DNA from 2 places in the Blautia sp. LMAG:89 genome. Region 1 is predicted to be linked to the other one. Evidence: riboswitches for the same ligand, from Rfam matches in the RefSeq annotation. Region 1 holds a riboswitch; the other holds the start of a gene.
The links. A riboswitch is a leader RNA that binds a small molecule or an ion and turns the genes downstream of it on or off. The one in region 1 is predicted to bind FMN.
Positions count from the first base shown of each region.

Region 2: it holds a riboswitch for FMN, as region 1 does, so the genes downstream of both, CCC70_RS16615 (DUF6783 domain-containing protein) here and CCC70_RS06950 (ECF transporter S component) in region 1, are expected to answer to the same signal.

Region 1 is NZ_NANC01000004.1:637,217-645,406, reverse strand. It holds gene thiC (phosphomethylpyrimidine synthase ThiC) at 1-1,203, shown strand, start outside; gene CCC70_RS06955 (fibronectin type III domain-containing protein) at 1,498-4,674, shown strand; FMN riboswitch at 4,785-4,902, shown strand; gene CCC70_RS06950 (ECF transporter S component) at 5,032-5,667, shown strand; gene CCC70_RS06945 (MATE family efflux transporter) at 5,795-7,183, opposite strand; gene CCC70_RS06940 (NUDIX hydrolase) at 7,367-7,978, shown strand.
Region 2 is NZ_NANC01000012.1:508,003-516,192, reverse strand. It holds gene CCC70_RS15635 (DUF6449 domain-containing protein) at 1-1,649, shown strand, start outside; gene CCC70_RS15630 (pseudouridine synthase) at 1,649-2,416, shown strand; gene rpsB (30S ribosomal protein S2) at 2,595-3,338, shown strand; gene tsf (translation elongation factor Ts) at 3,375-4,313, shown strand; gene CCC70_RS15615 (hypothetical protein) at 4,619-4,885, shown strand; FMN riboswitch at 5,075-5,189, shown strand; partial or broken gene CCC70_RS16620 (DUF6783 domain-containing protein) at 5,279-5,545, opposite strand; partial or broken gene CCC70_RS16615 (DUF6783 domain-containing protein) at 5,495-5,620, shown strand; gene ribD (bifunctional diaminohydroxyphosphoribosylaminopyrimidine deaminase/5-amino-6-(5-phosphoribosylamino)uracil reductase RibD) at 5,623-6,750, shown strand; gene ribE (riboflavin synthase) at 6,732-7,385, shown strand; gene CCC70_RS15600 (bifunctional 3,4-dihydroxy-2-butanone-4-phosphate synthase/GTP cyclohydrolase II) at 7,404-8,190, shown strand, end outside.

The DNA.
Region 1 (8,190 bases):
CTTCCGCTGGTAGCCTCCGGTAAGGTGGCAATCTGTGCAAATAAAAATCACAAATGTATCGATCCGGAGGGCGTAGGTTCCATGCTCCGCACCAAGATCAATGTAAACCTTGGTGTATCCAGAGACTGCAAGGACTACGATGTAGAGATGCAGAAAGTAATGGAAGCTGTAAACATGGGCGCCCATGCTATCATGGATCTTTCTTCCCACGGAAATACCATTCCGTTCCGACGCAAGCTGACATCCGAGTGTCCGGCAATGATCGGAACCGTTCCGGTTTATGATTCCGTTATCCACTATCAGAGAGATCTTGATACGCTGACAGCTAAAGATTTTATCGATGTAGTCAGACTCCATGCACAGGATGGTGTTGACTTTGTAACTCTTCACTGTGGAATCACAAGAAAGACCATCGATCAGATCCGTAATCACAAGAGAAAAATGAATATCGTTTCCAGAGGAGGATCTCTTGTATTTGCATGGATGTGTATGACCGGTGAGGAGAATCCGTTCTATGAATATTACGACGAGATCCTGGATATCTGCCGCGAGTATGATGTGACCATCTCCCTTGGAGATGCCTGCCGTCCTGGATGTCTGGCTGATGCAACAGATGTATGCCAGATTGAGGAGCTTGTACGTCTTGGCGAGCTGACCAAACGTGCATGGGAAAAAGATGTCCAGGTAATGGTCGAGGGACCGGGACATGTGCCGCTTGATCAGGTTGAGGCAAATATGAAAGTACAGCAGTCCATCTGTCAAGGTGCACCGTTCTATGTATTAGGACCGATCGTAACTGACGTTGCACCGGGATATGACCACATCACATCCGCGATCGGCGGAGCAGTAGCTGCTATGTCCGGAGCAGCATTCCTCTGCTATGTAACACCGGCAGAGCACCTTGCACTTCCGAATCTTGAGGACGTAAAACAGGGAATCATGGCATCTAAGATCGCAGCTCATGCAGCAGACATTGCCAAAGGTGTCCGCGGTGCCCGTGAGATCGATGACAAGATGGCAGATGCCAGAAGAAAGCTTGACTGGGAGGCACAGTGGGAATGCGCCATGGATCCGGAAACAGCAAAACGTATCTGGAACGAGCGCAAACCGGAGCATGATGATACCTGCTCCATGTGCGGTAAATTCTGCGCAGTACGAAGCATGAACAAGGCACTTGCAGGAGAGCATATCGATATTCTGTAAGAATACAGAATGCATATGAGCATGCAGCATCACAGTAGAACGTGGTGTTGGCAGTATCCAGCCAGAAAACTGGTTGATCGAATGCGGATATGGAAAGAACAGTAATGCTGAAATTGTGGAAAGTCTGATGTTCCGATAATAAAACATAAACCGCTGTGATCTAAAATGAAGATCACAGCGGTTTTTTGCAGAGTTGGAGACATTATTGCAGCTTGCGAAAAGACAGGGCCGCGTTATAATAAAAACAGAACTTACATATAAACGGTTTACATAAAAAGGAAGGAAAGGTACGAAATGAAATTTCCGAAAAAATTGATGGCATTTGGCCTGTCGTTATGTATGGCTGTTGTTCCATGTGGACCGGTGGCGGCCGAAGATTTTACAGACGCACAGACGGATATGACAGACGCCATTGATACTTTTACAGATGACGGGAATTCTGAGAAATCAGAAAATACCGTAAACACAGATCAGATCACGGAAGAAGATAATGCCGTGAGCACAGATCAGATTACAGAAGAAGAGTTTCCGGGATCAGATATCGGAACGGAAACGGATGAAGCTGAAAGCTCAGAGAGTGAGGAAATACAACAGGATTCTGATGAAGGATTAATTCTGGAAGAACCTTCGGCGGTCATCAGAAAAGCAGAAGGAACAGAGGATACAGAGGAGGCCGCGGCACCGGAAGAAATTTTTGGTGACGGAGAAAACCAGGAGCAGCAGGAAGATATATTCACAGATGATATTCCGGCAGCAGGCACTTCCGAAAAAGAAACAGATGTAGAGAGCACAGAAATATATCTGTATGCGATGAATGATACCTACAGCAGTGTGATCTCCATGCCGGATACCATGCAGACATCTTATCAGATCCAGACATCCGGCAAAAATCCGGTATATACGGTTGTTTCCGGTTATACCGCGAAAGTCAGCAAAACTGGTCTTGTTACTCCTAAAATGCAGTATGTAACCTATGTAGACAAAAACGGAAATGACGTAAAGAGCCAGTGGGAATACATGTTTGGAGAGACCCTGATCTCTGTACAGGATGGAAACAGTACCGTTTATTATAAATTCATACTCAAAGATTATGCGGAGTATTACGCAGAACAAAAAATGGATACATTTCTCAAAGAAAATATTACTGCGGAAATGTCCGATTATAAAAAGGTTGAGACGATCGCCAGATGGCTTGCCAACAACTTCAATTACAGTCAGTATCATTCCGGCTATACAGGCCTGATGCTGGATGGCGGCGGAGACTGCTGGGCCAATACCAGCGCAGTGAACTATATGTGCGAAAAACTGGGACTGACCGTGTATGCAAGGTATGCGGCAAATGATCCGGGGGCAGGAAGCGGTCACAGGAATTCCGTAGTCATTATTGACGGCGAAAGATATCTGGTTGACTGCGGATATACGGGAAATGCCCCCAGACATTATGAACTGTCCAAAATGGACTATGACTATTCTTATAAGATCCTGAATGATGGAACACTCAGGCTGTATCAGTATGAAGGGACAGATACAAATATCGTAGTTCCAGATACCATTGACGGAAGAAAAGTAACGGTTCTTGGAAACAGTACCTTCCAGTATTGCACCCAGGCTTCTGATATAGAGTCTGTTACTTTGCCGGATTCGCTTACAACCATCGAAAAGAATGCTTTTTACAACTGTGAGAAATTGAAATCTGTTACGATTCCCCCAAATGTGTCATCTATAGGGCTGGCTGCTTTTGTGGAGGGCTTGTCTGAGTCCAGTCTGACAGAAATTAAAGTAGATCCGGAAAATCCGTATTTTTCTGAAAAAGACGGAGTGGTATTCAGCAAGGATGGCACAAAACTGATCGTGTTTCCGTCCGGACGTTCCGGAGATTACCAGATCCCGGATGGAACTGTAAGCGTGGGAGACTATGCTTTTTATTACTGTGTAAATGTTTCTTCCATAACAGTCCCGGGAAGTGTCAGAAGCCTTGGAGAAGGTGCATTCGGAAACTGTTCGTCGCTTACGAAAGCTGTCCTGAACGAAGGCTTGGAAGAAATCGGTGAATATGCATTCCAGAGCAGTTCAGGGATCCGTGATATTATAATTCCCGCATCTGTAAAATCAGTTGGGAAAAATGGACTTCGTCTGTCTTCCGAGTGCAGGATAAGAGTACTGAGCACAGATACTGTCTGGGCGGATGATGCGTTCAGGGATTCAGCACTGATCGCGGGAAAAAAGGATTCCACACTTCAGAAATACGCAGAGGACCATGGCTGCACGTTTGTGGAGCTGTCAGCAGACAACCGGATACCGCTTCAGAATGAATGGTTTGAACAGATCACTTCAGACTATGAATATAATGGAAAAAGCCATGAACCTGAAATAGAATCCAGTGAATCCGCACCGGAACTTGAGCAGGGCTCCGATTATGAAGTAACTTATGAAAATAACATCAATGCAGGAACTGCGACTGTAAAGATCACGGGAAAAGATATTTTCTGCGGTACAGTAGAGCGGAGTTTCAAGATTACGCCAGATGAAAATGGAATGTATGTGTGCTATTTTGCGGAAAATAATGAAACCTACCTGGAAACCACCTTTAAAGGAAAAAAAGTGGAACCGGAAGTGGTAATTGACGGACTGGTACAGGGAAAAGATTATACGGTAACCTATGTTAATAATGAAAAGCCTGGTGAAGCTCGTGCAGAGCTCACGGGAATCGGCAATTATAAAGGATCGGAAACATTATATTTTACTATTTACGGAAAACTGCCGGCTGCGGATCCAATAGCTGATCAGACATATACAGGAAAAGAACTCACACCTGCCATCGTAATCCCCGGATTGAAAGCCGGCGAAGATTATTATATGTACTACGAGGATAATCTGTATCCGGGTGTGGCAACGGTAACCATTTATGGTACCGGTTATTATAAAGGTACCGCAACCATTCATTTCAAGATCATAAAAAAGACAGAAAAGTTTGTCAGCAATGTTAAGCTAAACAGAACCTCTTACACTTATACGGGAAAAACCATCCGGCCATCAGTAACCGTAACTGTAAATGGAAAGAAGATCGGTGCGAGTGCTTATAAGCTGTATTACAAAAATAATAAAAATTCTGGAATTGGAACTGTGCAGGTCAGAGGGACCGGAAAATACAGTCGTATCAACAAAACGCTTACCTTTAAGATCCTGCCTCCAAAAACTCTGCTGACAGGACTGAAAAAAGCAAACAGATCCTTTACCGCAAGCTGGAAAAAAAATATACAGGCAACCGGCTATCAGATCCAGTATGCAGCAGACAGCAGATTTACAAAAGAAAGAAAAACGGTCACAGTTGGAAAACAGTCTGCGACCAGATATAAGATATCAGGACTGAAAAACAAAAAGATCTATTATGTCCGCATCCGGTCATATAAAAGAGTCGGAAAAAAGGTTCTTTACAGTAGCTGGAGTACGGTAAAGAAAATCCGGGTTTGATCATAAAAGAGTGGATCTTAGATTTATATAAATGGAGCAGAATGCTTCTGTGACAGAATTAAGGCTTGTAATTATAAAAAGAGCGCGTTATAATGAACTCATAAAAAAGAAAATTTCTTCGGGGCAGGGTGTGATTCCCTACCGGCGGTATAGTCCGCGACCCGCTTTGGCGGCTGATCTGGTGAAATTCCGGAACCGACAGTAAAGTCTGGATGAGAGAAGAACGCGCAGTATTTAAAGAACGTGCTCAGTGCCCCGGGAAGAAGCTCCCGGGGCTTTTTATGTGAAGAAATTTTTTCGCATAAAGATTTCTTGTGGAAATTTTCTTTGAATATTTCTGAAGAAGGAGAGAGAGTTATGAGTGAACAGATATTACAGAGAGGAAATGCTGTGGAAAGAAGCAGAACAAGAACCATCGCGCAGGTAGCCATGCTTGGTGCTGTGGCAGGAGTATTGATGAATCTTGAGTTTCCGATCCCGTTTCTTGCACCGTCTTTTTATCAGCTTGATTTTTCCGAGGTACCGGTTATGGTAGGAACCTTCGCTATGGGACCTGTGGCAGGTATCCTGATCGAGCTTGTGAAGATTCTCGTACATCTTGTGACTAAGGGAACCATGACTGCCGGTGTTGGTGATGTTGCCAACTTCCTGTTTGGATGTGCCTATGTGGTACCGGCCGGTCTGATCTATCGTTTCCGCCATAAAAAGAGCAGAGTACATGCAGTTGCAGGTATGGCAGCAGGAACAGTCCTGACAGCGATCCTTGCATGCTTTGTCAATGCTTTTGTACTGCTTCCGGCTTACGGTAAGGCGTTTGGAATGCCAATCGAGACCTTTATCCAGATGGGAAGCGCAGTACACAGCTCTGTAAACGGACTGCTTACCTTTGCACTGCTGATCATTGCTCCGTTTAATATCTTTAAATATGCACTGACATCTCTGATCGTATTTGTAATTTATAAGAAGATCCGTGTTGTACTGAAGGGTGACTGATCATAAGCAGCTGATGTAGGATGAAGAAAAGATCAGAAATTAGTGGTTTCAGATAAATATCTGAGAATGTGAGAAATGCCATGTAATATATTGCCGATGGGCAGTAAATTACATGGCATTTTTTATGTCAGGCGTTTTGTTCTGCAGCTTTCATGACTCCAAGCTCACGTCTGGCAAAAACAACGGCCAGCACAAATGCAGAGGTATCTGCAATTGGTCCTGCGTACATGACGCCATCGATTCCGAAGAAGACCGGGAATATGACGATCAGAGGCAGCAGGAAGAGCACCTGCCTTGTGAGGGACATGATCACACCAAGCCTGGCTTTTCCAATGGAGGTAAAAAAGCCGGCGGACATAGGCTGGATTCCGTTGGCAAAGGTCATCAGCATGAAGATGCGGAGATATTTTTCTGCAAAATGAAAGTACAGGTCGCTGCCGTTTCCGAAGATGCCTACGATCTGATGTGGGAAGAACTGGAAGCAGATAAAAAATATGGTTGCGATCACAGTACATAAGGTTACGGAATAGCGGTATGTCTGGCGCACGCGGCTGTATTTTTCGGCACCGTAATTAAAGCCCCAGATGGGCTGGGAGCCCTGGGAGATTCCGATGCATATGGCCATAAATACCTGGTTGACTTTGGAAATGATTCCTGCACAGGCGATCGGAATATCACTCCCGTAGGCTGAGAGTGCTCCGTAATGGCGAAGTGTATTGTTCATGACGATCTGCACTGCAGCAATGGCAACCTGATTGATACAGGATGCCATTCCCAGAGAAAAAATGGCAGACAGATTGCGTGCCTTAGGAATCAGCATGGAGCGGTCCAGGTACATTTTCCGAAGTCTGGAAAAATAAAAAATGATCAGAAGTCCGGATACGATCTGACCGATCACGGTTGCCCAGGCTGCACCTTTGATGCCCCAGCCGAATCCAAAGATGAAAAGTGGGTCCAGGATGGTGTTGATGACAGCACCAGCCAGGATACAGGTCATGGAATAGGTGGGACTCCTGTCTGCACGGACCAGGTGATTGCCGCCTGTGCTTAAAACGTAAAAGGGAAGTCCAATGGCGGTGATTCCCATGTAATCAATGGCATAGGGCATGACGTCCGGTGTTCCGCCGAAAAAATGAAGCAGTGGCTTCAGGAACAGAAGGACGATGACAGAGAGTATCGTACCGGAGATTATCAGCGAGGAAAGTCCGGTTCCTGCGATGGAGCTGGCTTTTTTTTCGTTTCCTGCGCCCATTTCCAGGTTGTAATTGGAGGCACTGCCGATTCCCAGGAGCAGTGCAGCAGCAGTAGAGATAATGGTTACGGGAAATGCGATGTTTGTGGCGGCGTTTCCAAGCATTCCTACGCCCTGTCCGATAAAGATCTGGTCAACGATATTGTACAGAGCGCTGACTAGCATGCTGATGATGGCGGGAATGGCGAATTTGGTGATCAGGCTGCCTACAGGGGCGGTTCCCAGAGGGTTTTCGGCCTGGGCAGCATTGGTCTGGTTTTTCAATGTTTTTTCCTTCTTTCTTGTCTACAGTAGCTGTTTGGTAATGTGATAAGTGGATTTTTAATTTTATAGCAGGGTATTTATTATAGCACTATTGTGAAGGGAGTGTAAGTATAAAAAATTGACCTTTGGTTTTGGATGGGATAAAATGTTTTTAGAAAAAATTTTCGGGAAGGAGTTTTTCAGATGGGTAAGATCAACAGTGTGAAAAAACTTACAGATAATAAGTTCGTGAATCTTTATGGGGTGGATGCGACCAGTGTACATGATACGCCGGTTTCTTATTTTGTGGCCTCCAGGGCAAAGAGTGTGGAGGATTTAAAGCTTTCTACGGGGGAGAATCATCCGGATGGGGTGATCATTTACAGTGTTTATGGAGAGAAACGGGATAAGGTTGTGCTGATCCGTCAGTATCGATATACGATCGGCGGGTATATTTATGAGTTTCCGGCGGGGCTTGTGGAGCCTGGGGAGGATTTTCATGAGGGTGCTGTGCGGGAGATGTTTGAGGAGACCGGGTTGAAGCTGGAGCCGATCAAGGTTGCGGAGGCTTTTGAGAAGCCTTATTTTACGACGATTGGGATGACGGATGAATCCTGTGCTACGGTTTATGGGTATGCCAGTGGTGAGGTTAGTAAGGCTGCTCAGGAGGATAGTGAGGAGATCGAGGTTGTGATCGCGGACCGGGATGAGGTCAGGAGGATCCTGAAGGAGGAGAGGGTTGCGATCATGTGTGCTTATATGCTGATGCATTTTCTTGAGGATGAGGAGGTGTTTGGATTTCTTGGGGAGATTTAAACGGAGGTAGTTATATGGTGGAAGGGGACGCCAGTGAGACGTGTTAAATCTCGTGGGGAGTGTTGATTGTGTGTGGTATGACGGGAGTTGGATGAGCCGTCAGCGCTGCGCTGGACGGCTGGGAGGAAAGGCTGAGATTCCTTGTGGCATGACGGGAGTTGGATGAGCCATCGGCGCTGCGCTGGATGGCTGGGAGGAAAGGCTGAGATTCC
Region 2 (8,190 bases), on a different contig from region 1:
TGGGAGCCCTTGCATGGGCAGGATTGTTTACCTACAGTATCATTCTGGCAGTGATGCTGCAGTTAAGCGGACATTTATTTTTTGATACCTGGTACGAGGGCAGTTACGGAATTCTGGCAGCAGTGCGGAATCTGGGATCTCCTCTTATGGTGATCGTAAGCTTTATAGATAAATACAGCAGCGGGAGCTTTGGAAAGCAGTTGCTGATACTGATCCTAACGCTGTTTGTCATGGCAGTACTTTCCTGGATGGCATTCTGCAGACGAAGGTCAGAGAATACCGGAAAAGCTCTGGTATATACCTGGATGGAGCCGGTCTTAAGTGCCCTGATCACAATACCATCCGGACTGGGAATCGGTCTGATCTTTTATATGATCCCGGAAGATTCATCCAAAACAGCATGGGGGATCTTCGGAATGATACTGGGAACGATCCTGGTCCATGGAATTCTGGAAGTGATCTACGAAATGGATTTTCGCAGATTTTTCCGCAGAAAAGTGCAGCTTATGATCTTTGGAGGTGTTGTGGCAATCTGTGCGCTGACCATGAAAATGGATCTTCTGGGATATGACAGTTATTTTCCGGCTTATGACAATCTTCAGGGAGTTGTGATAAATGTAAGCAATCTTTCATATACAGAGCAGCTTTGCAATGTGGAAAAAAAAGAAGACGGAATCTATAAGATCCGGTATACTGCCACCTCAGACAAGAGTTCTGGTCTGCTGGATCAGCCGGTGATGAAAAGTAAAGCATTATATAACAGTCTGGAGGATATCAGGCTTCAGAATGAAAAAGGAAAAAAATCAGGAAGGCGCGTGTATGTGCGCTACATAAATAAACAGGGATTCAGTGTATGCAGAGGTTATAATGTATCCTCTGCACAGGCACAGAATCTTATGGAAGCCCTGTATGATGAGCAGACATGGAAAGAAGACAAATATTCATTTTTCCAGCTGGACAAACAGTATCTGAAAGAGGTCACCGGTACTTTCTGTGACGGAGATATTCAAACATTATTTGAGAAAAATGCAGAGAAGCGTCAGGCGCTGGCAGAGGCGCTGAGAAAGGACATTTTGGAAAACGGCGGTCAGACAGTAAAAGACCAGCCATGCGCAATGCTGATGTTCGATTATGCGGGAATTCCGTCAGAAGGATACATAGATGAATGGGGAATGAATGTACCGGCTGTTCAGGAAGGAGAGCGGGTGTCTACCTCCGTTCTGGTGTATCCGGCATATAAGAGAACACTTGCAATTTTGGAAGAAACAGGATATCCTCTTTCCATGGATGAGCTGTCTGTTGAGTATATTGATGTTTATTACTTCAGCTCCGAAGCTGCCGGCGAAGATGATGAGGTTTTTTCCGACATTGAGTCTGTTTCGGATCTTGAAGAAACAGAGAACGGTTATAAAGTCCGTTACGATAAAAAGGAACAGCTGGAAACCCTGAAAAAGTGTATCCGCCCATCACAGCTGGTAAACGGATGGACTATCTGGAATGCAGATGTCACAATGGAAGTGGTTTTGGAAGGACAGGAGAGCACCGACGGGGATTCCGGACTTTATATGACATTTGCCGGTGAGATCCCGGATTTCATCAGAGCAGATGCAAAGGCAGCCCATGTAACAGAATGGGAGGTAAATGATTAATGGAAAAACCAGTCCGGCTGGATAAATTTCTGGCAGATGCCGGCGCAGGTACACGAAGCGAGGTAAAAAAATACATACAGAAGGGTCAGGTGCAGGTTAACGGGAAATCTGTGAAGAAACCGGAACTGAAAGTAACAAAAGAAGATCAGGTGGTTATGAACGGGCAGGAAATTCATGCTGCACCGGAATATGTATACTATCTTTTTAACAAGCCGGCGGGCTGTGTCAGCGCAACGGAGGACTCCAGAGATAAAACGGTTCTCGACTATATTGAAGAGAAAGACAGAAGAAAGGGATTTTTTCCGGTGGGACGCCTGGATAAAGATACAGAAGGCTTCCTTCTGATCACAGATGACGGTCCTCTGGCACACGAGCTTCTTTCTCCGAAAAAGCATGTTGACAAGACCTACTATGCAAAAGTATCCGGGAAAGTGACAGAAGAAGATGTCGTGAAGCTGGCAGAAGGCGTGGATATCGGGGAAAAAGATCTCACACGACCGGCAAGGCTGGAGATCCTTTCCACCTGGGAGTCCGATACAGAATCTGCAGAAGCCGGAAAGAACTGGGAATCTGAGATCCGACTTACCATCCACGAGGGAAAATTCCATCAGGTAAAACGGATGATGGAGGCACTGGGAAAAAAAGTAACTTATTTGAAAAGACTATCCATGGGGCCGCTGGCGCTTCCTTCAGATCTTCCGACAGGAAAATATCGTTCGCTCACCGAAAAAGAGCTGGAGCTTCTGAAGTCTGCCGGAAACCGCTGAAAAACAGAAAAAAATTGGAAAAATCCCCTTTACATAAGGGGATTTCCTATGCTATAATTCAGAAGTTGCAAAAATAAGCACGCACGGCGATTCTGTAAGGACGGTGCCCTACAGTATGTAAGGGGTCCCGGGAGAAGGCGACCTGTGCGGAAGAATTTAACCAAAAAGGAGAAAAGACATGAGCGTTATTTCAATGAAGCAGCTTTTAGAGGCAGGTGTTCATTTCGGACATCAGACAAGAAGATGGAACCCTAAAATGGCTCCGTACATTTACACAGAGAGAAATGGTATCTATATCATCGATCTTCAGCAGTCTGTAGGAATGGTTGACGATGCTTACAATGCAGTAGCAGATATCGTAGCTAACGGTGGACACATCCTTTTCGTAGGAACTAAGAAACAGGCTCAGGATGCTATCCGTACAGAGGCAGAGCGTTGTGGAGAGTTCTTCGTAAATGAGAGATGGCTTGGTGGTATGCTTACAAACTTCAAGACAATCCAGAGCCGTATCGCAAGACTGAAAGAGATCGAGACAATGGAAGCTGACGGAACATTCGACGTACTTCCTAAGAAAGAAGTTATCGAGCTTCGCAAAGAGCTTGCTAAACTTCAGAAGAACCTTGGCGGAATCAAAGAGATGAAGAGAATCCCGGATGCTATCTTTATCGTAGATCCTAAGAAAGAGAGAATCTGCGTACAGGAGGCTCATACACTTGGAATCCCGCTTATCGGTATCTGCGATACTAACTGTGATCCGGAAGAGCTTGACTATGTGATCCCGGGAAATGACGATGCTATCCGTGCAGTAAAACTCATCGTTTCCAAGATGGCTGACGCTGTTATCGAGGCTAAGCAGGGAACTGCTGAGGCAGATGGCGAGATCGAGGCTGAGTCTGAGGAGTTTGCAGCTACAGAGGAATAATTCGTATAAACAGAATATTTCAGGAGGAAACGAACAATGGCTATTACAGCAGCACAGGTAAAAGAGTTAAGAGAGATGACCGGCGCCGGAATGATGGATTGTAAGAAAGCTCTTACATCTACAGATGGTGATATGGATAAAGCAGTTGAGTTCCTGCGTGAGAAGGGTCTTGCTACAGCACAGAAGAAAGCAAGCCGTATCGCAGCAGAGGGTCTTTGCAAAACTCTGGTAACAGAGGATGGAAAGAAAGCAGTCGTTGTTGAGGTTAATGCTGAGACAGACTTCGTTGCAAAGAACGAGAAGTTCCAGGGCTATGTTGCAGATGTTGCAGCACAGGCACTTAACACAACAGCAGCTGATATCGATGCTTTCCTTGCTGAGGCATGGGCACTTGATACAACCAAGACTGTAAAAGAGGCTCTTGCAGCTCAGATCGCAGTAATCGGCGAGAACATGAACATCCGTAGATTTGCTCAGGTTGAGGAGCAGAACGGATTCATCGCTTCCTACACTCATATGGGTGGAAAGATCGGCGTTCTTGTAGACGTTGAGACAGATGTTGTTAACGATGCTGTTAAAGAGATGGCTAAGAACGTAGCTATGCAGATCGCAGCTCTGAAACCGCAGTACACAAGCGACAAGGAAGTAAGCGCTGACTATATCGAGCATGAGAAAGAGATCCTTATGGCTCAGATCCAGAACGATCCGAAGGAGTCCCAGAAACCGGCTAAGGTTATCGAGGGAATGATCACAGGACGTATCAAGAAAGAGCTTAAAGAGATCTGCCTTCTTGCCCAGACATACGTAAAAGCAGAGGACGGAAAACAGTCCGTTGCTAAATACGTAGAGCAGGTAGCAAAAGAGAACGGCGCTAAGATCCAGATCAAAGGCTTCGTTCGCTACGAGACAGGCGATGGTCTTGAGAAAAAAGAAGAGAACTTCGCTGAGGAAGTTGCAAAGCAGATGGGTAAATAATCCATTAACTTAAGTTTTCATTATATTATTTTAATAAGTCTGAATTTAAGTATTTAAAAACCTTGAAAGCCGATGGTGTAGATTGATAACAGTCAAAGCCATCGGTTTTCTTTATCCAAATATCTTGGACACTCTGTCAAATATATTCTCTGGTTCTTCCTGCCACATCAAAATAAGTATGCTCATGCATTGACAGAGATAATCGATACTTTCAAAACGCCTAAATGTCACGGCCTGCGCCTGTTTCCGCTTATAATTCCTCACTATTTGTGCCGCCAGCCAAAGGCGGCGGAATGGAGATTTTTATGAAATATACCCAGGATAATGGAAAAATTAAATTATGTGAAACTGATAATATGGATCATCTCGTGCGGTTAACACAAGCGTTGAATGAAAATAATATTCTTTACGAAACGAGATTGAAAAAAGGAACATTTATCAATAATCTTTTTTTCCTGATTTTTTATCATACTTTTGCATCGGGAATTGATCATAAGAATGAAACAACATGTATTTATGTACTAGAAAAAGATTTTGCTGCTGCCCAAAAAGCAATAGTAAACTGCAGATAAAAAAATTCATCTTCCAAGGCACAGGCTCTGTGTGCTGGCTATCGGTCATTGCTTGCGTGTCTGTTTGTCAACCAAAGCCTGAGAATAGCAATACGACGATTGCCTGCCAGTAACTAATATTCCGCATGGAATGAGTGAAATAATAATTCTGCTTTACAAATAACAGATAAAGTATTAAAATAAACAAAAAGATATCTTCAGGGCAGGGTGTGATTCCCTACCGGCGGTAGAGCCCGCGAGCCGAAAGGCATGATCCGGTGAGATTCCGGGGCCGACAGTACAGTCTGGATGGAAGAAGATGATAGTACAGTTGATTTTTGTATGAATGAATGTAGTATCAGAGCTCTGAGATGGTGATCCATTTCAGAGCTTTTTATATAGGAAATCAGACATTCATTTATCGATCAGATGTAACAGATCAATTCCACCCTGCAGATATTTCTGCAGGTTTTTTTGTATCTGGTACATCATTTTCGAAATAAATATACCACTCACTTGTCTGTGAATCCGATTGCACAGATCTAAAAGCCTCGGCGTACCAGAGCGTGTTTGAAAAATCATTCCTGCAATCTGCACGCCCCACTTTGCGGTATATTTTGCCCGAATTCAGTTGCCGTAGCCCGCTACGGCGCCCTCATCCGGACAAAATCTCCCACAAATTGTGACGCACATCTTGCAGAAAGCCTTTTTCAAACACGCTCTAGACAAAGAACAGGAATAAGAAAGAAGGAATAGAAATGACGGATCAGGAATATATGCTTCGGGCGATTCAGCTGGCAAAAAAAGGAGAAGGCTGGACGAATCCCAATCCGATGGTAGGGGCAGTGATCGTAAAAGACGGAAAGATTATCGGGGAAGGCTATCATAAAAAGTATGGAGAACTTCATGCAGAACGTAATGCTATTGCTTCTCTTACAGAATCAGCAGAAGGTGCGGTGATTTATGTTACGCTTGAGCCTTGCTGTCATCATGGAAAAACACCTCCATGTACGGAAGCGATCATTGAACAGAAGATAAGAAAAGTGGTGATCGGTTCCCAGGATCCGAATCCGAAAGTGGCGGGAAAAGGTGTACAGATGTTAAGGGAAGCCGGTGTAACAGTAGTTGAAGATTTTATGAGAGAAGAATGTGATCAGCTGAATCCGGTGTTTTTTCATTATATTACTATGAAGACTCCTTATGTAGTGATGAAGTATGCCATGACACTGGATGGGAAGATCGCAACGAAGACAGGAGCATCAAAATGGATCACCGGAGAAGCGGCACGAAAAGAAGTACAGCATATGCGGCATCAGTACATGGGAATTATGGCAGGCATTGGAACTGTGCTTGCAGATGATCCGATGTTAAACGTCCGGGTAGAAGGATGGAAAAGTCCTGTCAGGATTGTGTGCGACAGTAAGCTCAGGATCCCGCCGGACAGTCAGATCGTAAAAAGTGCGGAAAAGTACCGGACGATCGTGGCTTATGCAGATCAGAAAAATACAGAAGAAAAAATAAAAATATTACATACCATGGGAGTTGAGACCATTTACTGTCCGGATGAAAAGAATCAGATAGACCTTAAGAAGCTGATGACAGATCTTGGAAGCAAAGGCATTGACAGTATTCTCCTGGAAGGAGGCGGTACGTTAAATGACAGTGCCCTGCGAGCCGGAATTGTAAAGGAAGTACAGGCTTTTGTGGCACCAAAGCTGTTTGGCGGTGTGGCCGGGAAGACACCGGTAGAAGGTATCGGAGTTGAATTCCCGTCTGAAGCAGTGGAACTGAAATATACAGATATCTGCCAGATTGGTGAGGACATCCGGATAAGATGTCAGGTGTGTGAGAAAAAACAGGAGGAATCATGTTTACAGGAATCGTAGAAGAGAAGGGAAAAGTCCGTTATATACAGCTGACAGGAGAATCAGGGATCCTGGCAGTGAAAGCCCGGAAGGTCCTGGAAGGAACAAGGATCGGTGACAGTATTGCGGTGAATGGTGTGTGTCTGACAGTTACGTCGATCCAGCCGGACGGATTTACTGCCGATGTGATGGCAGAGACGATCAGAAGAAGCAGTCTTGGCAGTTGTAAAGCTGGAAGCCAGGTAAACCTGGAACGGGCAATGGCTGCAGATGGCAGGTTCGGAGGACACATAGTAAGCGGCCATATTGATGGGACTGGCGTGATACGTTCCATGCTCCGGGAAGAAAATGCCATCTGGGTATCGATTGGGACATCACCGCAGATCTTGCATCTGATCGTGGAAAAAGGATCCATCTGTATTGATGGGATCAGCCTGACGGTTGCAAGGATTGATGAAGCTGGTTTTCAGGTGTCGGTCATTCCACATACAGGAGAAGAAACCACCCTTTTGGAAAAGGTGCCGGGGGATCTGGTTAATCTGGAAAATGATGTGATTGGAAAATATGTAGAAAAACTGCTTGGCATCAGAAAAAATGAAGAAGAGAAAAAAAAATCCGGAATTACGATGGAGTTTCTTGAAGAATTCGGGTTTTAGAACAGGAGGATATACACTATGTCACAAAATTATCAGTACAACACAATTGAAGAGGCACTTAGGGATCTTAAGGAAGGAAAAATAATTCTGGTCACAGATGATCCGGACAGAGAAAATGAGGGAGATCTGATATGTGCGGCAGAGTTTGCGACCCGGGAAAATATTAATTTCATGGCGACTTATGCAAAGGGTCTTATCTGTACACCGATGAATGCGGAAATTGCGGCGAGATTGAACTTTCCGCCGATGGTTGCTGAGAACACGGACAATCACAGTACAGCATTTACCGTGGCAGTGGATCACGCAGATACAACCACCGGTATCTCTGCGGCAGAGCGCTCCTATACCATTATGAAGTGCGTGGATGATCAGTCAAAACCGGAGGATTTCAGAAGACCGGGACATGTATTTCCACTTATTTCCAGAAAAGGCGGGGTTCTGGTACGGAATGGCCATACAGAGGCAACAACAGATCTTATGAGACTTGCCGGACTGAAGGAATGCGGCGTGTGCTGTGAAGTTATGAAAGAAGATGGAACTATGATGCGTACATCACAGCTATGGGAAATGGCAAAAGAGCATAACCTTACATTTATTACGATCCGTGATCTGCAGGATTATATAAGAATACATGAAAAGCATGTAAAGGAGGAAGCAGCTGCAAACCTCCCAACGCAGTATGGTGATTTTAAAATGTATGGTTATATCAATGACATTACAGGAGAGCATCATCTGGCACTGGTAAAAGGTGATCTAGGAGATGGTGAAGATGTGCTTTGCCGGGTACATTCGGAGTGCCTGACAG